DNA from 4 places in the Agarilytica rhodophyticola genome. Region 1 is predicted to be linked to each of the others. Evidence: predicted binding sites of a transcription regulator. Region 1 holds the regulator's gene; each other region holds the start of a gene.

What was found. Region 1 encodes sigma-54, which starts transcription at its own class of promoters, with help from an activator protein. Its sites were predicted from a motif close to TGGCACANNNNTTGCNNT; they were not measured.
Region 2: BVC89_RS15060 (formate/nitrite transporter family protein) is a predicted target of sigma-54. The motif match lies at 3,797-3,814, and genes of this name have one in related genera.
Region 3: BVC89_RS18050 (flagellar basal body rod protein FlgF) is a predicted target of sigma-54. The motif match lies at 2,319-2,336, and genes of this name have one in related genera.
Region 4: flgA (flagellar basal body P-ring formation chaperone FlgA) is a predicted target of sigma-54. The motif match lies at 4,295-4,312, and genes of this name have one in related genera.

Annotation. Positions count from the first base shown of each region.
Region 1 is NZ_CP020038.1:927,069-933,369, reverse strand. Features, by position in the region: gene lptC (LPS export ABC transporter periplasmic protein LptC) at 1-98, shown strand, start outside; gene lptA (lipopolysaccharide transport periplasmic protein LptA) at 85-762, shown strand; gene lptB (LPS export ABC transporter ATP-binding protein) at 807-1,532, shown strand; gene BVC89_RS03945 (RNA polymerase factor sigma-54) at 1,748-3,283, shown strand; gene BVC89_RS03940 (PTS sugar transporter subunit IIA) at 3,619-4,071, shown strand; gene rapZ (RNase adapter RapZ) at 4,095-4,964, shown strand; gene BVC89_RS03930 (HPr family phosphocarrier protein) at 4,968-5,237, shown strand; gene mgtE (magnesium transporter) at 5,391-6,301, shown strand, end outside.
Region 2 is NZ_CP020038.1:3,600,730-3,607,030, forward strand. Features, by position in the region: gene BVC89_RS15050 (NAD(P)/FAD-dependent oxidoreductase) at 1-992, shown strand, start outside; gene BVC89_RS15055 (LysR family transcriptional regulator) at 980-1,912, opposite strand; gene BVC89_RS15060 (formate/nitrite transporter family protein) at 2,904-3,716, opposite strand; gene BVC89_RS15065 (hypothetical protein) at 4,283-5,152, opposite strand; gene BVC89_RS15070 (c-type cytochrome) at 5,678-6,166, shown strand; gene BVC89_RS15075 (cytochrome b/b6 domain-containing protein) at 6,217-6,301, shown strand, end outside.
Region 3 is NZ_CP020038.1:4,305,126-4,311,426, reverse strand. Features, by position in the region: gene BVC89_RS18055 (flagellar hook-basal body complex protein) at 1-2,149, shown strand, start outside; gene BVC89_RS18050 (flagellar basal body rod protein FlgF) at 2,394-3,143, shown strand; gene flgG (flagellar basal-body rod protein FlgG) at 3,218-4,003, shown strand; gene flgH (flagellar basal body L-ring protein FlgH) at 4,016-4,732, shown strand; gene BVC89_RS18035 (flagellar basal body P-ring protein FlgI) at 4,744-5,847, shown strand; gene flgJ (flagellar assembly peptidoglycan hydrolase FlgJ) at 5,848-6,301, shown strand, end outside.
Region 4 is NZ_CP020038.1:4,313,594-4,319,894, reverse strand. Features, by position in the region: tRNA gene BVC89_RS18110 (tRNA-Arg) at 627-702, opposite strand; gene BVC89_RS18105 (TIGR04283 family arsenosugar biosynthesis glycosyltransferase) at 857-1,534, shown strand; gene BVC89_RS18100 (TIGR04282 family arsenosugar biosynthesis glycosyltransferase) at 1,522-2,178, shown strand; gene BVC89_RS18095 (flagella synthesis protein FlgN) at 2,194-2,673, opposite strand; gene flgM (flagellar biosynthesis anti-sigma factor FlgM) at 3,000-3,317, opposite strand; gene flgA (flagellar basal body P-ring formation chaperone FlgA) at 3,500-4,213, opposite strand; gene BVC89_RS18080 (chemotaxis protein CheV) at 4,371-5,306, shown strand; gene BVC89_RS18075 (CheR family methyltransferase) at 5,362-6,207, shown strand.

The DNA of each region.
Region 1 (6,301 bases):
ATAGCGTAGAAATCAAAGGCACAGGCCTTCATGCTGATTTTGTCGCACAAAAATTAAAGCTATTATCTAAAGTTCGTGGACTCTATGATCCAACTTAAATTTATATTTATCTCTCTAGCAGTGTTATTAGCAACCAATGCCTGGACACTACCAGACGATGACACACAGACGATGTTCATCGATGCTGACACACACGAGTTTGATATCCGAGCAGGAACAACAACGTTCTTGGGTAATGTGGTTTTGCAGCAAGGCAGCCTTAAAATCAATGCTAGTAAAGTGGTTTACTACGGTAAATTCGAAAAAGGCAAGGTTGACTCTGCCAAAAAAATTGTGGCAACAGGTAACCCCGCCCGTTTTCAACAAACCCCGAAAGAAAACAGCCCTCCGGTTACCGCTGTGGCCAATACACTTGAATACTCAGCGTCAAACGAGACGCTGTTTCTTATTGAAAACGCCTCTCTTGACCAAGATGGCACAAGTTTAAGCGGTAATCGTATTGAATACGATGTGAAAAAAGCGTTAGTAAAAGCAGGTGGAAAAACTTCTGCAGACGGCACCAAAGAGCGGGTGCGCATGGTTATCCCACCAAAAACCTTAGAGTCTATCAATGGCGAGGAAGGGCAAGAAGACAATTCCAGCATAGAATCCGAGCCTGAAGAAGACATCATCGATTCTGATTCAAATGAAGAAGAAAGCAACGAGACGGTAGACACAGAGGAAAATGAAACCTCCTCGCCCCCTCTCGAAGATACAGAATAAAACAACATAATAACCAACTAGCATATCAATAAGCAGTCGTCTTAATGTCGCAATTAGAAGCTAAACATCTCGCAAAAAGTTACAAAGGCAGACAAGTGGTTATCGATGTCTCAGTGTCGGTAAACCAAGGACAAGTTGTGGGCTTGCTCGGCCCTAATGGCGCGGGCAAGACAACCTGCTTTTATATGATCGCTGGCATAGTAAGGGCAGATCGAGGCCAAGTCTTTATCAATGGTGAAGATGTCACTCGCCAGCCCATGCATGGCCGGGCAAGGCGCGGTCTGGGCTACTTACCCCAGGAAGCCTCGGTGTTTCGAAAACTTACGGTCAGCCAAAATATCTTGGCGATATTGGAGACTCGCAAAGGCTTAAAGCGTAAGCAACGGCAAGAAATTCTAAATAAGCTACTGGAAGAGTTTCACATCACTCACATTAAAGATAGCCTCGGGATGGCGCTATCTGGTGGCGAGCGCCGACGCGTAGAAATTGCACGAGCGTTAGCCACAGAACCAGATTTTATATTACTTGACGAGCCCTTTGCTGGCGTCGATCCCATTTCAGTTAGTGATATCAAAGGTATCATCCAGCAACTAAAAGCCAAAAACATTGGCGTTCTCATTACCGATCATCATGTTAGAGAAACGCTCGATATATGCGAGAAATCTTACATCGTATCCGAAGGCCACATCATTGCTGATGGCGATGCCGCCACCGTACTCAATAACCAAAAAGTGCGGGAAGTCTATCTAGGACAGCATTTTCAGCTTTAGGCCATATCTGACACTAAGCCTAATTGTTTTGAGTTTAATACTTGACAAATTGCTCAAGCAGTGACCTATATACGGCACAATGTTTGCTTTATTTTTAACGCAAAACCGTTGCCTGAGAGCCTCGCTCAGTCTAAACTTATAAGGGTCTGCTTTCCTAAATGGAATCAAGCGGCTGTCACATAACATACAATCAACCGGGGCAAGTGTTAGCGCATATGAAGCAATCTCTTCAACTAAAGCTGGGTCAGCAACTTACAATGACTCCCCAGTTGCAGCAAGCGATTCGCCTTCTTCAGCTATCAACCTTAGATTTGCAATCAGAGATTCAGGAAGCGCTGGACTCTAACCCTATGTTAGAGATATCTGATGAATCCAGTAGCTCAGACAACGATTCAGGGGAAAAAGGGGCTGACTCTTCTCCTTCGGAAGATTTTGCCAAACCTAACGATTCTTCTTTAAATAGCGAAAGCACTAACTCTAGCGATGAAAATCCAAACTCTTCGAATGAAGAAGCGCGTCTAGATAGCGAATGGAGTGATACCATTCCCAATGAGCTGGCGGTTGATACCAATTGGGATGATGTCTACCAAGCATCATCATCCCCCGGCGCTTCGAGAAACGATAACGAAGATATGGATTTTGAATCTCGTCGCACCTCGTCCGAGACAATCCAAGACCACTTACTTTGGCAACTCAATCTAACACCAATGTCGGATCTAGATATAGAAATTGCCGAGGCTATCATAGATGCGGTAGAGCCCAATGGTATGTTGTGTCAGTCCTTGGATGATATATACACAGGCCTACAAGCCCATCATGAAGAATTAGAGATGGATGAGCTAGTTGCTGTATTGCACAGAATTCAGCAATTTGATCCCATAGGGGTAGCCAGCCAAAATATCAGCGAGTGTTTACTGATACAGCTAAACCAGTATGATCCTAATGAACCAGGCGTTAATTACGCCCGTAAAATTATTGAAGACTACCTAGAAGTACTTGGCAATCGAGATTTCAAGCAGTTAATGCGCAAATTGAAGATTAAAGAAGCCGAACTGCAACTTGCTATTAAAGTCATTCAGACGCTTAACCCACGCCCAGGGGAACATATTGGCACAGACTCAACCGAATATGTGGTACCTGATGTTTTTGTTAAAAAGGTAGATGATCGTTGGACAGTGCAGTTAAACCCTGAAATAGCTCCTCGAATTCGCATCAATAATGATTATGCGTCCTTAGTTAAAAGAGCAGACTCAAGCACTGACAATACCTTTTTAAGAGATAACCTTCAGGAAGCTAGGTGGTTTTTAAAAAGCTTGCAGAGCCGCAATGAGACATTATTGAAAGTGGCTACATGCATCGTTGAGAAGCAACAGGGCTTTCTTGATCATGGCCCAGAAGCTATGAAACCTATGGTATTACACGATGTTGCGGAAATTGTTGAAATGCATGAATCGACAATTTCTCGGGTAACAACGCAAAAATATATGCATACACCACAAGGTATATTTGAACTTAAGTACTTTTTCTCAAGCCATGTAGCAACAGAAGCAGGTGGAGAATGCTCTTCAACCGCTATTCGCGCCATTATTAAAAAACTAATCGCTGCTGAAAACGCCAGAAAACCCTTGAGTGACTCGAAGATCACAGGAATACTTGAAGAGAAAGGTATTAAAGTTGCCCGTAGAACCATAGCCAAATATCGAGAGTCACTTGGCATTCCACCTTCCAACGAGCGTAAACGACTAGTTTAAACTATTAGTCTTAATGTTATAGAGCACTCTGTATTTTTGTGTATTGGCTTGCGCAATAAACTATTGAATCGACATTCATCTATGTCTTCCTAAATATAGTTGAGCAATCTTCTAATACGCCAAGCTAAACACGTATATCTTTATTTTAAGGGGGCTAGTTGGCCCATTCGCCCACGACTCCATATTTTGTATACGTTTTATCTATATAGTACTGGATAAGATAAAAAATAATCATTGCTAAACACACAGTGTATTGTGTTCGTTACACAGTAAATAAAACTGATAAAATGGCAGTCTTTATTATTAAAATTGTTTAAAAAACTACCAAAGAATCTATGTTAATTAAAAGCATTCTCTCAACAAAGAGAACAGTGGCAAAAATTGAAGGTGGCAGTAAAAAGCGTGTGATTGAAACACTGGCACAGAATTTTGCGAACGATATCGAAGGCTTTGATGTCGATGAACTTTATCAAAGTCTTATTAACCGAGAAAAATTGGGTACAACCGGTATTGGTGATGGTATCGCAATTCCTCATTGCCGCTTTAATACCGGCGGTCATACATATGGCGCCTGCATGACACTAGCATCCCCCATTGACTTCGACGCAGTGGACGGCAAGCCAGTTGATATTATATTTGCAATGTTAGTACCGGAAAATGCAGAGAGTAGCCATCTAGAGTCGTTGGCAAGCTTGGCACAACTTTTACAAGATGCTGATTTTGTCAGCACAATACGTTCCGTATCATCTGATGATGCACTTTTCGATGCGATAACATCGTCATCTTAACCTCTATATAAGCGGGATCTGTCATGAGCTTTTTAGTAATCAGTGGTCGCTCAGGGTCGGGCAAAACTTCAGCCTTACATCTACTGGAAGATGAAGGGTTTACCTGTATTGATAATATTCCCGTCACCTTGTTGCCATCATTGATTGAGCATATAAATCAGCAAGAGAAGGAACGTTTTGCCATTGGTATAGACGCGAGAAATCTCGACAAGGATTTAGGCACTCTCTCGGGCATATTAAAATCCTCCCAAATCCCCCGTGAAAACTATAAAGTTATCTATCTAGACACTCATACCAATGTATTAATCAAGCGTTTTAGTGAAACTCGCCGTCGCCATCCTTTGTCGGATGAAAATACTGGACTTAATGAGGCACTTGAAAAAGAACGGGATATCCTTGCTCCTATTGTCGGTTTTGCCGATATTATCATCGATACTAGTGCTCTCAATTTGCACGAAATGCGCAGCACCATGCGACAACTCATCGTTGGCCCCCAAAGCAAGAGCATGTCAATTATGTTCAGTTCCTTTGGATTCAAGTATGGAGCTCCTACCGACGCTGATTTTATTTTTGATGTTCGCAGCCTTCCTAATCCTCACTGGGAACCAGGTTTACGTCTCAAAACTGGCCTTGATGTTGAAGTAGCAGATTACTTGTCGAGCCAGAATAGCGTAGAGGAGATGATTAACGATATCACTGGATTTGTTGCTAAATGGATACCTTCATTTGAAAATAATAATCGAAGCTATCTCACAGTAGCAATTGGCTGTACTGGTGGAATGCATCGTTCAGTGTATATTAGCGAACGCTTGTATCAAAATTTAAAAGAAACATATAAGGATGTTCAAGTTCGTCACCGACAATTACAAAACAATAACTTAAAAAATGGCTAATGCATGTTCGAACAGCAAATAGAAATCATTAATAAACTTGGCTTACACGCGCGCGCAGCCACACGCTTTGCGAATACAGCAAATAAATATAGCAGTAGCGTAAAAGTTCGCTTCGCCGACAAAACTATAGACGGCAAAAGTATCATGGCTCTGATGCTGTTAGCTGCGGCGAAGGGCAGCGAAATTACGTTAATTACTGAAGGTGAGGACTCAGAAGAAAGCATGGCCGCACTCGTTGAATTGATTAATAATAGATTTGACGAAGAAGAATAAACCGGCAAATAGTGTGCGCCTTAATATAAGGCTAGTGCCAGCAAATGTAAGGAAACACCGAGGCATAACTCGGATATAACTTAGATATAAACCTAGATAACTTATTACTAGATAACCTATTACCTAGATAGCCTACAACCTATAAAGAGTTACATGCAACAAGCTACCGAAGAGACCAAAAGCCAAACCCACTTGGCCAGAGTACAGACGCTACTAGGAAGCGGTACTCTGCAGCAGATAGCCAAGATGGTAAATAGCTTGCGTCCTGTAGAGATTGCTCGCCTACTTGAGTCTTCTCCCCCTCCTTCGCGTAAAGTTGTGTGGGATCTAGTAGATAAAGATGTTATCGGTGAGGTACTAGAAGAACTGCCCGAAGACATTCAAGGAAACTTTATCCGTGACCTGGATGCAGAACAGCTGGTAGAGCTAACAGAGGGCCTTGAGACAGACGATGTTGTAGATATACTGCAACAATTGCCAGAAAAAGTGACTCAAGAAGTGCTGGCGGCAATGAGCGATCAGGATCGCAACCGCGTGGAAACGGTCTTAGCTTATGACGAAGATACCGCAGGCGGCCTAACAAATACAGATACAATAACAATACGCCCACGTTTTACTCTAGATGTTGTACTGCGCTATTTACGTCGACACGTAGAGCTGCCGCCATCAACGGATGCTCTCATTGTGGTTAACCGTAAAGACCAATACTTAGGTTTGCTACCTCTCGCCAAACTTCTAACGTCAGATCCCAATACAACGGTACGCGAAGTGATGGTGACCGACACTAATGCCATACAGGCTAACCTGCCGGATCATGAGGTTGCTAAGCTTTTCGAACAAAATGATTGGATATCTGCACCTGTGGTGGATGAACAAGGCAAACTGCTTGGCAGAATCACAATCGACGATGTCGTAGACGTCATCCGCGAAGGCGCAGATCACTCGCTTATGAGCCTTGCCGGCTTGGATGAAGAAGAAGATACTTTTGCACCGGTAATGCGTACTATTCCAAGGCGCGCAATATGGCTGGGTATAAATTTGCTCACCGCCATTTTAGCCTCCGC
Region 2 (6,301 bases), 2.7 Mb from region 1:
TTTCCAATGCATTTAATAAAAAGCTTGATCGTAAAAAGCTAGTTCAGCAAAAATTAAGTGATTGGTCTCAGAAAAGTAAGGTTGATGTTTTCTTGCAGTGTTCAGTTGTGGATATTGATTGTGATAATCGTATACTTACTACAGTTGAAAAGAAATTTTTATATCGAAATCTAATTTTTTGTGTTGGAGCAATTACTCGTTATCCTGAGACTTTGGATAGTGTCACACCCGGGGTTACGTGGCGTGGACTTAACACTTTAGATGATTATGTCGAACTGACTCGCTCTTTAAAAAAACCTAGTCAAGTTACTATTTTAGGTGCAGGGCTAATAGGCTGTGAGTTAGCCAATGATTTAGCATTATCAGGTCACAAGGTGGCGGTAATATCGAGTGATACACGACCGCTACAGCGTTATTTACCTAAGGCGCTCTCTCAAGCATTATTGGATAGTTTGAACGCTATCGGTGTCCAGTGGTTTTTGGATCAAGAAATCGAGGGAGTTAACGGTAACTGTATTGTCACAAACAGTTCTGAGTTACCAGTGAGTGATGTTTTTGTTGCAGCTACAGGCTTAAGTCCAAGGGTGGCACTTGCGAGTAAAATTGGTTTGCGAACTAATATAGGTATTGTTTGCAATAACTATATGCAAACCAGTAAACCAGGTATCTATGCGCTGGGGGATTGTGCCGAACAAAATGGAAAGCTACACATGTATATAGATGCGATTAATATTTCTGCTCGTGCATTAGCTAAGACCTTGACTGGTAACCCTACTGAAGTGAAAGTTCCTCCAATACCCGTGATTTTGAAAACACCTACATTTCCTTTATGTTTTTTACCAAAAGTTCAGGAAGGAGGAGAATGGAATATTAGTGGAACCGCACCTAATTTCTATGCAAAGTGTACAACAATGAGTAATGAATTAGTTGCATTTTCACTATCAGGCAAAGAGATGCTGCATTCACGTAAGCTTTTATCTCAGATTGTTTGATTTTTAGCTGCCGGTTGAATAACGGGTTGATATTCTACTTTCTCCATCAAAAAATCGATAAAAGCCCTTATATTTTTTTTCCTGGGATGTTCTTTTAGATGAGTTGCATACAATGTTGACTCGGTTAACCCTAGAATATTGGCATCCCATTCTGTAAAAACCTCACATAATGTTCCTTTTCGTAAATCCGATTTCACCATCCATTGGGGAATCATCAAATAACCTACACCTTGTTTCGCTGCTTCCAAAAGTGGATAACCACCAGTTGCACTCAGGTTTCCGCTGATATTAACTTTGATATGCTCGTCATTTTTATCAAACTTCCATGTAATGACTTGTCGACTGCGACTAACGCTTAGGCAATTATGATGTTTAAGATCACTCGGATGTTTTGCTTCACCATTTTTTTTAATATATGAAGGCGCGACCACTAGTGCCATAGTATTGAGCATTAGTGGACGAGCGACAAGCCTTGAATCCACAGGCCTACCTAGGCGAATACCGATATCATAGCGATCGCTATAAAGGTCAACTACTTGATTATTCAGCTCAATCTCAACCTTTAATTTTGGATGTAACGATAAAAATTCAGAAATGTTAGGTAAAACATACATCCTGCCGTAAGAGTCTAATACAGAAATGTTTAATCGACCTTCAATTTCGTCACTCGATCTTTTTATAGACTCGTTTAGTTGCAGTACGTTTTGTAGGATGAGGCAACTTTCTTTATAGTATTCTTCTCCAGCTTCCGTTAATTGAAGGGTTCGTGAATTTCTTTTTAACAATTGCGTATTCAATTCAGATTCTAAGCGAGATATTTGTCTTGATATGGAAGAAGACGCGACACCTAAAATATCACTGGCTTTTGTATAACTTCCGGATTCTACAACTTGGATAAAGATCTGCATTTGCCTAAACATTATTTTTCTCAAAATATATTGAAGCTTAATAAAAGTTTTAGTAAGAATAAGTATTTACATATTTTTACAAAACCAATTTCTACGGTAATATTTTTACTAATTTTATTTATATTAATGTATATTTTTTCGAATATTTCTTAGTCTTATAGTTCCCTTGATAAATTAATTATCATATAAATATCATATACTGGGTGCCAAATATTTAATTTTTTAAAAGTGAGGGGCTATGTTTGCCCTTATTTTGAAGAATTTTATTTATCTGTATAAAAGTGTGTCATATAGCTTTTAAATTCTATTACTTCAGTGTTGTCATTTTATGTATTTTTTCGGCATTTTTATTTCGTAATTTGAAAATGAATTGATCATTAAATACAATTTTTTAGGCCAAAAATAGATTTTCGGTGAAGTCAAATTATCCTAGCTTACCGAATCCACACTGTCCAGGTTTGGTTTTGTTATACAATGTATACACAGTAAATATTGTCTTAAATTGTTCATATTAATAATATAGGGTTGCATGTATTTAGCTGGTAACTAAACTAGTGAGTAAAAATGAATAGTCAGATATCGTCTAATAAATATCGATGCTTTTGTTTGATATCAATCAGGTGTCTAACTATATGTTCCTATTGATAGGTGAGTATGTTTTATATTGTGCCATTATCTTTAGGTCTATTATATAGCCAATTTTTAACAGATGATTCGGCGAAAGGAAGGGGAGGTTCTTTCATGTGACATTCTGGTTTATTCAGACGACCAGTAATATGCTGATATTGATCTTGTTATTGCTTTATTTTTAATCTTCCTGGCGGCGGCAGGCTATTTTGTAAGCGCAATTCTATTTTAGCGGTATATTTTAAATCTTGTCGGTTGCAAATAATGATCTTAAATTGTGTTAAATAACGTTATATTGTCATTCTGTTTTAAGCTACTAGGTTAAAAATAGAGTGCGTATTTTAAATACATAACACGCACTCCGAATAGGTAAAGCTTAAGCTAATGAGCGCTTTGGTGCTGTACGTATATGTGTGGAGTAGAGGGTTAGTCCTGTCATTGTCAAACCACCCACGAGGTTACCGAGGACTACGGGTAATTCATTCCAAATCAAGTAATCCATTATCGAAAAGTCGCCGCCTAATATGAGTGCTGAAGGGAACAAATACATATTAACTACAGAATGCTCAAAAGCCATGGCAAAGAAAAGCATAATAGGCATCCACATAGCAATAACTTTACCGCTTACAGAAGTAGAAATCATCGCACCTACAACGCCGAGAGATACCATCCAATTACATAAAATTCCTCTAACAAAAATAGTGAGCATTCCAGCTGCTCCATATTCTTTATAGCCCAATGTCCGCGCTTCTCCTATACCGGCAATCTTTATACCTACACCACTGGGTTCAACTGAAAAACCAAAGGTGAATATGATTGCCGTCATTAATGCAACCGTCAGTGCTCCTGCAAAATTACCAACAAATACTAGCCCCCAATTTCGCAATACACCACCGATGGTAACGCCAGGCCGCTTATCAAATAGCGCTAACGGTGCGAGTACAAAAACACCTGTTAATAAGTCGAAGCCCATTAAATAGAGTATGGAGAAACCTACAGGAAATAATATTGCCCCGATGATGGGGTAACCGGTTTGAACAGCAACTGTCACTGCAAAAACTGCGGCGATGGCTAGTGTCGCTCCGGCCATATATGCACGAATTAAGGTATCACGGGTGGCCATGAACACTTTGGCTTCTCCCGCGTCGACCATTTTGGTCACGAATTCTGATGGAGCTAAATAAGACATAAGGCATTCTCTCTGTAGTAGATATGGTGAGGTATAAAAGTGTAACTCCCGACCAAAGGTGCGATAGTTTTTTATTTTCTAGAGCAATGCATGTGCCATAACTATATAGAGATACATTAATTGCTGTTTGGCCGAGGAGGGTTAACTTGTTTTAGGTAAAAAGTAGCTAAAAATTAGGCTTTTTCGGAGGTTAAGCGGGAATATATTAAACTCGATATTAGCGTAATTATATGTTGATTTAATGTACGACGATGCGTTTGTTTGGTGCGCCAGTTGAGAATTCGATACATTTAGGTGCCAGTGTACGGAGTTTTTTTTAATATTTGCCCAACCATCTATTTTTAATGCCATTTTTTGGCTCAATAATATCTTCCATGTTAATTATCTCATAAGTACAACTGAAAATTGTATCGCATGTGAAATTTTTGATTAGTTATTTTTATAAATTTATACCTAAAGGCCTTTTTACACATTATTCAGCCGCTGTATAATGCCCTTAAAAATCTACAATGGTATGCTGAGTTTTCGATTTTTAAGGGCTTGCTAACTCTTGACTATTACTTTCTCTATACTTTGTTTTCCGCCAAAACTTTCTTTACATCTAGATGCATAGGCATAGTGGTATTAAGGTGATGCCATGCATTGTTAACAATGATTCGCTCAGCTCTATGACGAGAATTTATACCTCCAAACCAGTCAATTGAACCAATAAATTGTAGTACTTTTTCAAAGCCATCAGGAAACTCCACGACCGTCCCCAAAGTAAGGTATTCTATTGATTGGGCTTTTTTAATAAGATCATTATTATTTTCACCTGTAAGTACTTGTAAGGCAAGAGCGATACTAAGACAGCCTTTGGAGTGGCCGCCAATAGACTTTATTTGCCGCTTAGAGTCAGTGAGGAGCTTGTATAAAGTGCTAGAATCTGGACTTTTTTCTAAGGTTTCTTTCGCTTGTGCTTTATCTTTACGACTGCTTTCATTATCTAAACTTTGGTCTTTAGCCAATTCGCGATTGCTACCGCCAAGTGCAAACCATCCACCTAGGGCTTCACCCATCAAATCTGCTACTCCGTAACCAGCAACAATCGCCCCTACAGGCTCTTGGTAGTGATCAGCGAAGTTTCTTGCTAATGCAGCAGCACCTACATCTGAACTACCTACGCCTGCTATTGTATAACGCTGTAGCATTTTTCCTTTCGAGGCACTTAGATTATTAAAGTCAGAATGTTTACTGACACCCATATCCCTTGTGCCTGAGGGATGAACCACAAGAATAGATCCTTCTAAAGTTTTTTGTTGAATTAAAAATTCAAACTCTGTCGCTGTTAATGCTCCAACATCATAAAAACTCCAATCGGCCAATGCATTGTAGCTATTGGCCATGGTGGTAAGGTTATTGGGAATAAGCCCTGGCATTAAATTATTAATAATCATAGTTTACCTATTTATATGTACTTTTAAGCGTGTCTAAAAATTATAGAGCGAGCTGAGAATTTTTAATGCCAGTATGGGTTTTCATGTGACTATTTGAGGTGAGCCATAGAGCGATTTTGAAAATAGAAAAATTCTCTGCAAATTTGTTACTTAAAATTTAAATGAGTAATGGTCGTCGAAAATAGGTTTAATAGTTGTTCGTTTATCTGATGGTTTGCCGGGTTATAGTGGTGTCGATGGGGCTTTAAAAAGTCTCTTACGGCTTAGCATACTTTTCGGTACCTCTTGATGTTTTAATTTGTATTACTCGGTATTCAATTATGGTAACTCCATATACTAGATAAAGTCTTATCTATTGTTGCCATATAGCAAAAGTCATTTGCTATATGGCTTATTGTTGTTCACTTTATCAACTGTTAGCATTTTCCGGGTCACAAAAATATGTGTAAGAAGCAATTGTTTCCGATGTAATTGTATTGCTAGTGGTTGCTGCACGGAATTGTTAATTAGGTGTATGGGGTTCACATGAAGAAATTATGGTTATTTGCAGGATTAGTGGCGACTTTTTTAGGTACTTTAAGTATCACGGCTAATGCGGCAAAGGATGAAGGCTCGTATGACGATGCGATTGAGGCACGCCAATCTTTAATGCAGGTGTACAAATATTATTGGTTTACGCTAAACCAGATGTCAAAAGGTAAGATAAAATATGATGCTGAAATTGCCTCTATTGCAGCGGAAAGTCTGCTAGCTTCTGTACGTCTTGATCAAACGCATATGTGGCCAGAAGGCTCTCACAGTGAAAACCCCGCTAATCGCAAAAATACAACACTACCTGCATTTTGGAAGGCTTCGCCAGAAGATGTAGCCAAGGCGGATAAACGTATGCTCGATAGCGTGAGTGAAATTCAAAAAGTGGCAGGTCAAGGGCGTGAACAGTTGAAAGCGGCTATGAGAAAGGTGAATAGTGGCTGCAAGGGTTGCCATGATGACTATCGTAAAAAAGACGATTAAGATTACTTAGTTTATCGACCTTATATGTGATGAGGGGAGTTTTCACTAAAATGGAAACGTATGATTCTACAAAAAGCAACTCGCGAATCAAAGTGTGGGATATCTGGATTCGTTTGTTCCATTGGTCGTTTGCAA
Region 3 (6,301 bases), 3.4 Mb from region 1:
AGGTGAAACTCGCTACACTCGCGCAGGAGCTTTTGGTTTAGACGATAGAGGATTTGTGGTTAATACTACAGGCGCATTTTTGCAGGGCTTCCCTGCGGATGCCCAAGGCAATATTGGTGGTATAGCCGGGGATATTCAAATTCAAACAAGCAATCTTGCTCCCCGTCGAACAACCCTAGTTGAATCGGTATTAAATTTAGATGCAGCAGAGCCAGTATTACAAAGAGAAGGGCGCTCATTAACCACAGAAGGTGTGGGTATTGGTGTTACTCAGGTCGGCAGGCAAAATGCCACAACTACTGTATTAACAGGTGCGCCTTTTACACTGCCATTAGCCAATGATTTTCTAACAACGCCAATGGATTTTACCGTTGAATTAACTGCACCGGCGACAAATTTTGGAGCGGTAGATGTTAATCTACAAACAACAACGGGTGTGCCGCGTAACGTTACCACGTTTAATGATTTAAATATTTTGGCTAGTGTTATCAACTCACAAATCTTTACTCCAACGCCCCCGCAAACAGCTATCGATGTGGTGGCTCGTGCGCAAGACCTCGGCGGTGGTAACTTTGCAATTGTTATAACAGCAGCTGAAGAAGGTCTAAGTTCTGATATCTCAATTAGTGGTAATACCGCTAACTCTGCATTAATTGGTCTCACGCCAGCGTTGGCAGCAGTTTCTGGAGAAGCACAAGTCACTAATGGTTACCCTGCACAACCTATTCAAGTTACTAACCCCGATGGTGATACAGTTACTTATAATACAGTTGCTGGAGATAGTGCAGCGACAACAGCTTCTGGTCTCAATGCTTTACAAGGTGTGTCAGCAACAGCAAGAACGGAAGCGACAATATCTAATTATACCAGTGCCGCTGGTAACCTTGCTTTAACAGTTAACAGCGTAACATTAACAGGGGATAGCTTAGCTGCACTTGAAACAGAAATTAATGGCCTTAGTAATTCTACCTTACCTGGAATCTCAGCGGTGCATAATGCAGCGGCAGGTACTTTGGTATTAACTTCTGCCGGTGGTGGTGATATTGCAATTAGTATCGATAGCTTAGATGATGGTGATGCTATAACAGTGCTCGGTGATCCAGATGCATTACCGCAGACGTTAGAAGTTGATGCTGCAGCTGATGGTATTGCTGCCGGTAGCAGTGACGCCTCTATTAATTCATTAGTAGTGGGTGGGGTTATTGATATTGTTTTTGATGAAGGTTTTGATTTGGTGACGCCTCCTAACACCTTAATTTTTCAACCCATTAGCCCAACTGAATTCACTAATGTTACACTTAATGAATTTGATCCCACCGATCAAGCGACGTATAACAGCGCTACATCTATGACGGTTTTTGATAGCTTGGGGATTGCTCATGTGATGACACAGTATTTTGTCAAGCAAGAATATGATCCCAATAACCCTACGACAACCCCTAACCATTGGCAAGTACACATACAAATTGATGGCGAGGATATAGGTGACCCTAATACTTTGCTGCCACCGCCACAGAATACCGTAGCAACAGATGCCGTTTATAATATATTTTTTAATGATGACGGTTCTCTAGATACAACTAGAAGTGAGCCCATATTAATTTCCAACTGGGTTCCTTTGGATGAGGAAGGACAGCCTAACTCTGCTGCCGGGCCACAAAACGTACTAGCGGGTGGCTCCATCCCAATTCCAGAGCCACCTACAAGTTCGAATTTTATTATTGACTACACAGGAACGACACAAACAGGATCGGCGTTCTCCGTTAATGATGCGGATCAAAATGGTTTTGCAACCGGGCGCCTCTCTGGCCTCAATATCGATGCTAGTGGTATTGTTTTCGCGCGCTTTACCAATGGGGAATCTCAGATTTTAGGGCAGGTAGCTCTTGCAGACTTTCCCAATGAAGAAGGCTTAGAGCCTTCAAGTAATAGCACATGGGTAGAAAACTTTCGCTCGGGGGAACCGCGCGTCGCCGCTGCTAACACAGGTGCATTGGGCACAGTGCAAGCTGGCGCTTTAGAAGAGTCGAATGTAGATATATCCGCGGAGCTTGTTAATCTTATTATTGCACAACGTAACTTCCAAGCAAGCGCTAAAACTATCGAAACCGCAGACACTGTAACCCAAACAATTATCAATTTAAGATAATTTTTTATTAACCCGGCAGATATTTATGCCGGGTTAATAGAGGCCTTATCAATTGCTATTGCCAAAAATATGACTGTTGCATTGGCGATCTTAATTTCTTCTTTCTATTATTTTCACACTCGTATTGCAGTCTTTATAAAATCTATCCTTCTATCAGTTAGTTCTCTCTTGGCATTTATATTGCTCAACTTCTATTACTCAATAGCATTATGTCTATACATACATTTTTTTGACGGAATTTATTATGGATAAAGCATTGTACATTGCCATGACAGGGGCCAAAAACAATATGATGGCGCAGGTCAGCCACACCAATAACTTGGCCAATGTCAATACCACCGGTTTTCGAGCAGACTTTGCCCAAGCTCGTAGTATGCCCATTTATTATGGAGATGGCTTTCCCACTCGTGCCTATGCGTTAACCGAACGCCCTGCGACAGATTTTTCTCATGGTGCCTTGATAGAAACAGGAAGAGATTTAGATATCGCCATTGAGCAGCAAGGGTTTATTGCTGTGCAAGCAGTTGATGGGCAAGAGGCATATACTCGAGCAGGTTCTCTACATCTCGACAGTGTGGGTATATTACGCACCGGAAATGGTTTGCCGGTTATCGGTAATGGAGGGCCTATCGCTATTCCTCCGTCTGAAAAAATAGAAATTGGTCTAGATGGAACAATTACTATTATTCCTTTAGGTCAAGGGGTAGAAGAAATTGCCCAGATCGAAAGAATAAAATTAGTTAATCCTCCAATTGATAGTTTAGAAAAATCTGAAGATGGACTCATTCGTCCTCGTGATCCCAATCAAGATATACCGGCTGATGGGGCTGTCAGAATAGTTTCGGGTTTTTTAGAGGGTAGCAACGTTAATGCAGTAAATGAATTGACAAGTATTTTAAGTTTATCGCGACAATTCGAAATGCAAATAAAAATAATGCAAGTTGCCCAAGAAAACTCAGAGGCTTCGGCACGGCTGTTGCAGTCTCAAGGTTAGCGATGCGAGGATGTATCGCCGTTGCCAAAAATTAATAGTAATAATTACCGTAAGTATTGAAGTAGAGGTAGAATATGCACGCTGCATTGTATGTAAGTAAAACAGGATTGGCGGCACAAGATACGCAGTTAACAACAATATCCAATAATTTAGCCAACGCCTCCACTGTTGGATTTAAGCGCGATCGCGCGGTATTTGAAGATTTACTCTACCAAATACAGCGTCAGCCCGGTGGCTTAAATACGGAAGAAACACAACTACCTTCAGGTTTACAGCTAGGCACAGGTGTGCGTGTTGTTGGTACCCAAAAAGAGTTTACTTCTGGTAGTTTACAAATCACCGGTCAAATCTTAGATGTGGCGATTGATGGACGTGGATTTTTTCAAATACAACAACCCGATGGCAATATTGCCTATACCCGCAATGGACAGTTCCATTTAAATGGTGAAGGGCAGGTAGTCAACGCCAGTGGGCTTTTACTCGATCCTAATATTACAGTTCCTGACAACGTTGAAAATATTACCATCGGTACCGATGGCTTGGTAAGTGCCTTTATTGCAGGTCAACCCGCCGCCGCTGTACTTGGAAATATCCAGGTAACAGATTTTGTCAATCCTGCGGGTCTTCAGGCAATAGGTGGAAATTTATTTTTAGAGACAGCCGCTAGTGGAGACCCTCTTACCGGCACACCTGGTGAAAATGGTTTGGGGGAAACTAAGCAGGGAATGTTAGAAAACTCCAATGTCGATATCGTTGAAGAAATGGTGAACATGATAACGACTCAACGGGCATATGAAATGAACTCTAAGGTTGTTTCAACGGCTGATCAGATGCTGCAATTTTTATCTCAAAATTTATAGCGTGAAGAAATAATGATAACTTTAAGAGACAAACCTTTTTCCAACGCTAGTAATTTCTTGGTGATGTTGACAATGTGTTGTGTACTAAGCGCTTGTGTCATACAAGCGCCTCCGCGTCCCAACGATCCCTACTATGCGCCTGTTTTAAAAACTATGCCAGAGCGCAATACCCCACACAATGGCTCTTTATTTAGTGATAATTCCGGTCTGATATTATTTAGTGACGGCAAGGCGAAAGATATTGGCGATATTATTACTGTCGTTTTGCAGGAGCAAACCTCCTCTAGTAAGAGTAGTAATGTCGAAATCACTAAGGAGAATGACGTAGAACTCGCACCTACAGGAGAGGGCACAATTTTAGGTGGCCAGCTAAGTATTGGAGAATATAATTTGGGTACAGCACTTAGCGGGACACGGGAATTTACTGGCGAGGCCGGTGCTGATCAAAGTAATCGTTTAACAGGTAATATTAGTGTGACTGTAGTAGATAAATTTCCCAATGGAACTCTAGTTATAAGAGGCGAGAAGTGGATAACACTAAATCGAGGTGATGAATTTATTCGTATCAGTGGTCTTATTCGCCCTGGAGATGTTACGCCTGAGAATACTATACAGTCGAATCGAATAGCAAATGCCAGAATCACATATTCTGGTACGGGTGAATTGGCAGATTCCCAAGAGATGGGGTGGCTAAGTCGTTTTTTTAATAGTGCAATATGGCCCTTTTAAGGCAGAGTATCATGCGACGGTATTTATTATTTATAGCATTGTACGGCTTTTGTTTTTCTCCGTATGTGATTTCAGAAAGGATAAAAGATATTGCATCGGTTGACGGTGTTCGAGTAAACCAATTACTAGGCTATGGATTAGTGGTTGGTTTAGACGGTACTGGAGACAAGACTAATCAAGCCCCTTTCACTGGCCAGTCTTTTGCGGCAATGCTACGGCAGTTTGGTGTTACTATTCCTGATGGCGCGAATTTTCAGGTGAGTAATGTTGCTGCGGTTGTGGTTCATGCCGAGTTACCGCCATTTGCTAAGCCTGGACAAAAAGTGGATGTTACTATTTCTTCTATTGCGAATGCTTCAAGCCTTAGGGGCGGTACCTTATTATTGACACCACTAAAAGGTTTGGACGGAAAAACTTATGCCGTTGCCCAGGGCAGTCTTATTGTCGGCGGTTTTGGTGCCGAAGGTGCTGATGGTTCTCGTGTAACAGTTAACGTACCAAGTGTTGGCCGTATTCCTGATGGTGCTATGGTGGAACGTGCTATCGACACCACTTTTGGTGGCACGGAGCGTATTACATTTAATTTACATACTCCTGATTTTACAACAGCCAAACGTGTAGCCGATAGTATCAATGATCTTATTGGTCCAGATGTGGCAATTCCCGTGGATGCTACATCAATTAGTGTACAGGCCCCGAAAAACCCAGCGCAAAGAGTCGACTATCTGTCTTTATTAGAAAACGTTGAAGTGGTGCCGGGGAAAGCTTCGGCTAAAATAGTCATTAATTCTCGAACTGGAACGATTGTTGTCGGCCAACACGTGCGCGTAGAGCCTGTTGCAGTGACACATGGATCATTGACGGTAACCGTACGCGAGGATGTTGCCGTCAGCCAACCCAATGCCCTTGCTGATGGCACCACTGTTGTGGTGCCCGATAGTGATGTGGAAATAACAGAAGAAAGCGGCCCCATGTTTTTATTATCTCCAGGGCCAACATTGAGCGATATTGTTAAGGCTGTGAATGAGGTTGGGGCTGCGCCAGGCGATTTAATGGCAATTTTAGAAGCACTTAAACAAGCGGGTGCTCTTAAAGCTGAGATCTTGGTGATATAAATGAAATCGCCTGAATTATCACTATCACCTACGTCTTTACTTCAATCGCAAGCTTCTCCTCTGACTTCCTCGGAAGTTTATACAGATTTTCACGGTTTGCAAAAAATTAAAAATGAAGAGAATCAAGAACAAGCTTTAAAAAAAGTAGCGCAACAATTCGAGTCATTATTTATGTCGATGATGATCAAGAGTATGCGTTCGGCGAATGAAGTTTTCGAGAGTGGTAATATCTTTAATAGTAATGAATCGAAGTTTTATCGCGATCTTCTCGATCAGCAAATGTCACTTTCACTTTCCCATGGCAAAGGCCTTGGTATCGCCGATGTTCTATATCGCCAATTAAGTAAAAGTTACGGCGATACTGACAGCCGTATAGGTGAAAGCGACGCTAATAATTTATTGCATAATAAAAGATTGGAGCAACCTCCTTATCAGAGCGACGCTGATGGGGGAC
Region 4 (6,301 bases), 3.4 Mb from region 1:
GGAAGGGGTTGCGGCTTTTTTTCGCTTAAAATAAAGCCCGCTTTCGTGAATTTAAGTTCAATATTGGTCAGTAATTTGTTGGTCATGTAGTGCTCAAATCTGGAAAATATTTTTTTGCCAAATCAACACCATTAAAATAGTACTGTTTATTATTTCAAACCTTAAACAGTTATTTGTACTATTAATATAATATTTGGTGGAGTACGTTTAAGCTTCTACTTCTAATGCCATTTTTGGCAGAAATGTACAACTTGATGGCAGTCACGAGATCGTGCCTGGAGAAGTACAAAAGTACATCGCTCTTGAAACCGGTCACCTCAATTGCGCAGGCACCACCGTTGTGAAAAATTACATGTAACTATGTTGGGACGAAGGCTATGTTGGGACGAAGGGCGTTGTTAGGACGAGGAGCGTTTATCGAAGTCGTGGAACAGACACTTCGAATAGCAATGGAATTCCTCACAAACCCCTATAATTTATAGCTTTCTGATGCATTAGAAGATAAAAGAGCGCTGCTAAAACTAGCTTCACAGGCAAACCTAGCTACCGCCAAAATGGAGGCCTTCGAGCACCTGTACCAACTTGCTATTTAAATATTGAAGTAATTTTTGGATGTGATAAAGAAATGGCGCCCTCGGCAGGATTCGAACCTACAATCTTTCCCTTAGGAGGGGACTGCATTATCCGTTATGCTACGAGGGCATTTTAAGTAGAATATTATATAACAAGGTTGGGATAAACGAAATGCATGGAAGCTCATGAAGCAGCTCTTGTTTGAATGCGCTTATTTGTTAGCCAGTGCGCTTTTTTGCCTTTGGGGGTCGTAAACATGTTGCACAGTGTTTAGTATTGGCTGATGTCTGAGATTATTCTGTCAATTATCATCCCTGTGTTGAATGAGGCGCCCATGCTCGCCAATAGGATGCCGCGCTTTAAGGCTTTGAGCGATGATGAGGCTACGGAAGTGATTTTTGTCGATGGGGGAAGCTCTGACGGTACCGTCGAGCTTCTGAGTGATAATGGTTTATATGTTGTACATAGCGCCTGCGGTCGAGCCAGGCAAATGAATTTAGCGGCCAGGGTAGCGAAGGGGGCTCATATGTTATTCTTACATGTAGATACAGCCTTACCTGATAATTTTCATCTGCTAAAGAATATAATTACCCATTATAACTGGGGGTTTTTTCGGCTACGACTTAGTCATACTTCCTGGCGTTATCAATCTATTGCTTTAGGAATCAATTGGCGATCACGTCTATTTAAAGTGGCGACAGGAGATCAGGCGATTTTTGTTAAGTCATCACTTTTTTGGCAGCACGGTGGCTATGGCGATTTAGAGTTAATGGAAGACATTGATTTGACGCGCCGTCTAAAAAAATATTCGCTACCTTACATTTTCGACGATTGTGTGGTGGCGTCATCTCGTCGTTGGGAGTCTCGAGGTATTATTAAAACAGCTATTTTGATGTGGTTTTTACAACTAGCATTTAAAACGGGTATTTCTTCAAAAAGGATTAAAGCGTGGTATCAATAAATCGGTCGATATCGAAATCATCGACTATTCTGCAGTTTGCTAAAACCCCTCAGCCAGGCAAAGTTAAAACACGGTTATTGCCTGTACTCACACCTGATCAAGCGGCGATTTTGCACCAAAACCTATTAACCCATGTGGCCAATGTCGCGGCGCAAGTGGAGGGTGTTTCTCATCAGCTATGGTCTACCGCAGGAGGAGAGTTTATTGAATCTCTGGCTAATCAGAACTCATCAGCACACTATCTTCAAGTGGGCGAGGATTTAGGGAAACGACTTGCCTATGCGGTGGAGCAAACTATAGATCACACAGATGCAGTAATTTTGATCGGTAGTGACTGTCCATATTTGGATACCGCTTATTATCTGCGAGTGACGGAGGCTATTTGTGAAGGCGACAATGACTTGGTAATTGGTCCTGCTCATGATGGAGGTTATGTTTTGTTGGCTTTGGGTAAATATTATCCAGAATTGTTTGAGGGAATAGCTTGGGGGACTGAGAAGGTATTCGAACAAACTATAGCGAAAGCTAAGCAACTTAGCTTAAAGGTTAAGTGCGATACTATCTTGGATGATATTGATCGACCAGAAGACTTGGCGGCCTTACGAAGTAATCTAATGTACCAGCATTTACTGGCGGGCCTTTAATGGCGGATAAAAGCTTTAGGCTTCGTCCACTTTAATTGATGACCTACTTGCTGTCGCCGTACCAGCCGCACTGTATAAATTTGGCGCAGAGGTTTGACCACGTAACAATCCCACCAAACGACCATAAATCTGTTGTTGGCGGCTAAGAATTTTGCCATTTATTTCATTCTTTTGCTGGCATTGTTGTGTGAGTCGCTTCAACTCTTGCCAGTGTTCTTTGAGTTGCTGCTGATTAAAGCTATTAACAAACTCTTCCCATTTACCTGAAGATTGTTTTTCTTGAGTGATATTTGCCCAGCTCGCTCTGCGCTTGGCACTTTCTTCAAGATGGGAGAGGGCTGGCATTTTGTTTTTAACAACTTGTTCAAGTAAATCTGCATCCCTTGCCTTAAGAGCTTCTTGCTCCTGATCCAGTAGGTCGAGCAATGTGTGACATGCATCGATGTCAGATGCAATTTGTCTTTCTATATCTTGAGCTGCAATATCTGTATTCATGTCGTTCTACTTCACATTGAAAAGTTGTAATACTTATGTGTTGTCATGCATATAATTTTGAGGCAGTAATTAAATTGGCAGTAAAACCATAACTTTGCATATTCTGTGCCTTAACACCGTAGAAGGCTGATCAAAGTATCAACTAATTTGCAATTGCTGAATTTTGCGTCGCTACTTGGCCAAAGGGTAATTAGAACGGGTGATGTTTAATGTTCTATGTCTAGCGCCGAGTGGAAATCGAGTCGGTGTACTGCCGTGTTATTTGCGAGTAAGTTTTTAGTCAGTGCCGCTATTAAAAACTTATCTAGATAGTGATAGGGGATAAATTAACCTAGTTGCTGTTCTTCCTGCAGCAGGGTATTGGCGATTGCGCCGCTATCGATTTGATAGTTACCAGAATCTACCGAAGTCTTGATGCGGTCAACCTTTGCCGTATCTATGTCACTCGTTTCAGCAATTTTACTTTCGATTTTAGCGATGCTTAAGCTGGCTGAGCTCAATGACACGCTGTCTGACTCAGCAGGTTGTTGCTTCGTTGAAGGCGATGCAAGGCCCTGCTCGTCTGACTTTGTCGCATTCTGTTGGCGAGCTTTGCCAGCAGAGGTACCGTGAGAATTAACATTACTTCCAGGATCGATAACCATAATCATTGCCGCTTAAGTTGGTTGGACGATGCTTACATAGTTTCTTTGATTCTCTTATCGGCCACTGAACTAAGAACATTAGTGTTTTTTTTAAATTTTCTAAAAAAAATTGAATCATGATAGATCTGTGCTAAGGCCGAATCCACTATGTACTCACTTTCTTAGCGTGAAAGCCTTTAATGCTAACGGGTCGCGACAATACCTGGCGCAACTATTCGTGCTTGTACAATTTTATTTGACCGTTGGTTTTTAACTCTTATATCTTGGCCTAGTTGGCCACTGATTAAGGCAATGCCTTCTGTTTCCACAGATAAGAAACGCGATTTGGAAGTCACGATAACGGTTTGTCCTTTACGTACAATATTTGGTTTTTTCAGTAATGCTAAATGTACGATATCCCCGGAGCTTATAGGTCTTTTTAGTTCCATACCTATAACGCGCGACATATCCTCAAGATAACCATATCCCGACGATGCAGTGTTAAGCTGCCGATAATCTAGATCATGCTCGGTAAATAAGTGCCCTCGTGATAAAGAGCGTTTTGCTACCAGTACATTAGCGTAGACATCAATTTTAACTGGAACATAGATTGTCCAGCGATGCTTACCAACACAACTTGTTTTAACGGTAATGTTACTTATATTTTGCGGAGGTTGGCTGATCTTGAATGTCAAATTGTCGTCACATCTATTGAGTCTGAGACGCGAGTCGAGATTACCAATCCGAATTTTGACATTATTTTTGAAATTCTCTTCACCAAAAACATTTCTATAATGTGACGTTGTATGAGCTAGAACGTGATTCCTAAGCGCTTCTATATTCTGCTTTTCGGCCGATATAGCGTTATATGAGAGTAATACTAACGATAGTGATGCAAAAAAACTGCGTAGTTCCATGATTCTTGTCCTATGCTGTAAGCGAGAACGACAATTTATATCATTATTTGGGATGTATAAAAACGTCCATATAAGTACATGTTAGCAAAGCTTGTGCCTCTTGCTAAGTTTATTTTCAAATATACTAATACTATTAAAACGCAGAAGAGGAAACAATATGGCTGGTGTTCTTGATAGTGTCAATCAGCGCACTCAGTTGGTGGGGCAGAATCGCCTTGAACTATTGCTATTCAATCTTGGCGGCTCACAGTTATATGGAATTAACGTGTTTAAAGTGAAAGAAGTATTACAGTGTCCAGCACTGAGTGAAATCCCCAAGCGTCATCCTGTTATTCGAGGTCTTGCACATATACGTGGCGGCACGATACCTATTATGGATATGAAGTTAGCGACAGGTCATCCGCCTTTAACAGATATTGAGAACTGTTTTGTTATTATCGCCGAATATAATAGGTCGACTCAGGGTTTTCTTGTGAAGGGGGTTGAACGAATAGTTAACATGAATTGGGCGGATATACACCCGCCACCCAAGGGAGCGGGTAAAGACAATTACCTTACCGCTGTATCTGAGGTAGATGGCAAGTTGATTGAAATCATAGACGTGGAAAAAATCTTAGCTGAAGTTTCGCCAATGGCGGAGGATGTCAGTGCCGAGATTATTGAAGCTGCGCAAGAAGACATTCAAGTTCAAAAACATATCCTTATTGTTGATGATTCTTCTATTGCTCGTAAGCAAATACAAAAGGTTGTAGAAAGCCTGGGTGTTAAAACAACCTTGCGTAAAGACGGCAAAGAAGCCCTTGACTATTTGCTTGAGCTCATAGAATCAGGCAAAGATCCTTATAATGAGCTATTGCTTGTGGTGTCCGACATCGAAATGCCAGAAATGGACGGCTATACATTTACTGCGGAGATAAGGGCCAATCCTCAATTAAAAGATATGCATATTGTGCTCCATACCTCGTTAAGTGGTGTCTTTAATGAAGCTATGGTGAAAAAAGTTGGCGCTAATGATTTTCTTGCTAAGTTTCATCCCGATGAGTTGGCGAAACGTGTAAATTCTCGCATTGCTGAGTTAATAGGTGACGAGTAAGCTCTCTGCGATTATTCGTTTTCCGGACTAACAGGCAAATAATAATGGCTTGCGAATGGTAAATAATACGATTGCTCAGCTTTCGATCTCTGAGTTTCACGAGTTTCGGGAGTATTTAAGACAAATTGCTGGTATTGATTTAGGTGATAATAAAAAGTACTTAGTAGAAACACGCTTAAAGAAGATATTGTCTGAACATAAGTGTAGTTCTACTGCACAATTAGTTAGCCTCATAAAGCAACCAACTAATGGCAAAGTGCGTCAGCAAGTGATTGATGTCATGACGACCAATGAAACTTTTTGGTTCCGGGATGTTTATCCCTATGATTATCTGAAACACACACTTCTTCCTCAACTCAGTCAAGATCAGCCTGGTGGCCGCTTTCGTATTTGGTCTGCTGCTTGCTCTTCAGGCCAGGAACCATATTCTATGAGTATGATTATTGAGGAGTGCTTGAAGGAAAATAACTCGGTTCGAAACCTCAATGTTGAAATTATCGCTACTGATTTATCCAGTGAAATTTTGCAGCAAGCTAAACAAGGTATCTATGATAGGTTATCTATTAATCGTGGTTTGTCTAACGACCGTTTGAATAGTTTTTTTGAGCCACAAGGTGATGAGCAGTGGCAAATGAAAAGAAACTTACGTCAACGTATTAACTTTCGCCCGTTAAACTTACAGGAAAGTTATGCATCACTAGGTAGGTTTGATATTGTTTTTTGTCGTAATGTTCTCATTTATTTCTCTGCAGAATTGAAAAAGGATATTTTGACTCGAATTCATGGTACTTTAAAACCAGGTGGCTACCTATTTTTAGGTGCATCCGAAACGCTTGCAGCCGCCTCCGATCTGTTTGATATGGTGCACTGTAATCCTGGGGTTGTTTACAAAGCAAAGTAGATAACACGTTATATTATTTTCTTATACCCTTATTTCTTTCTGCTATTTGGTAGGCACTATGCTAATGGTGCTTGCCAGGGCTTTCTCTAGGCTT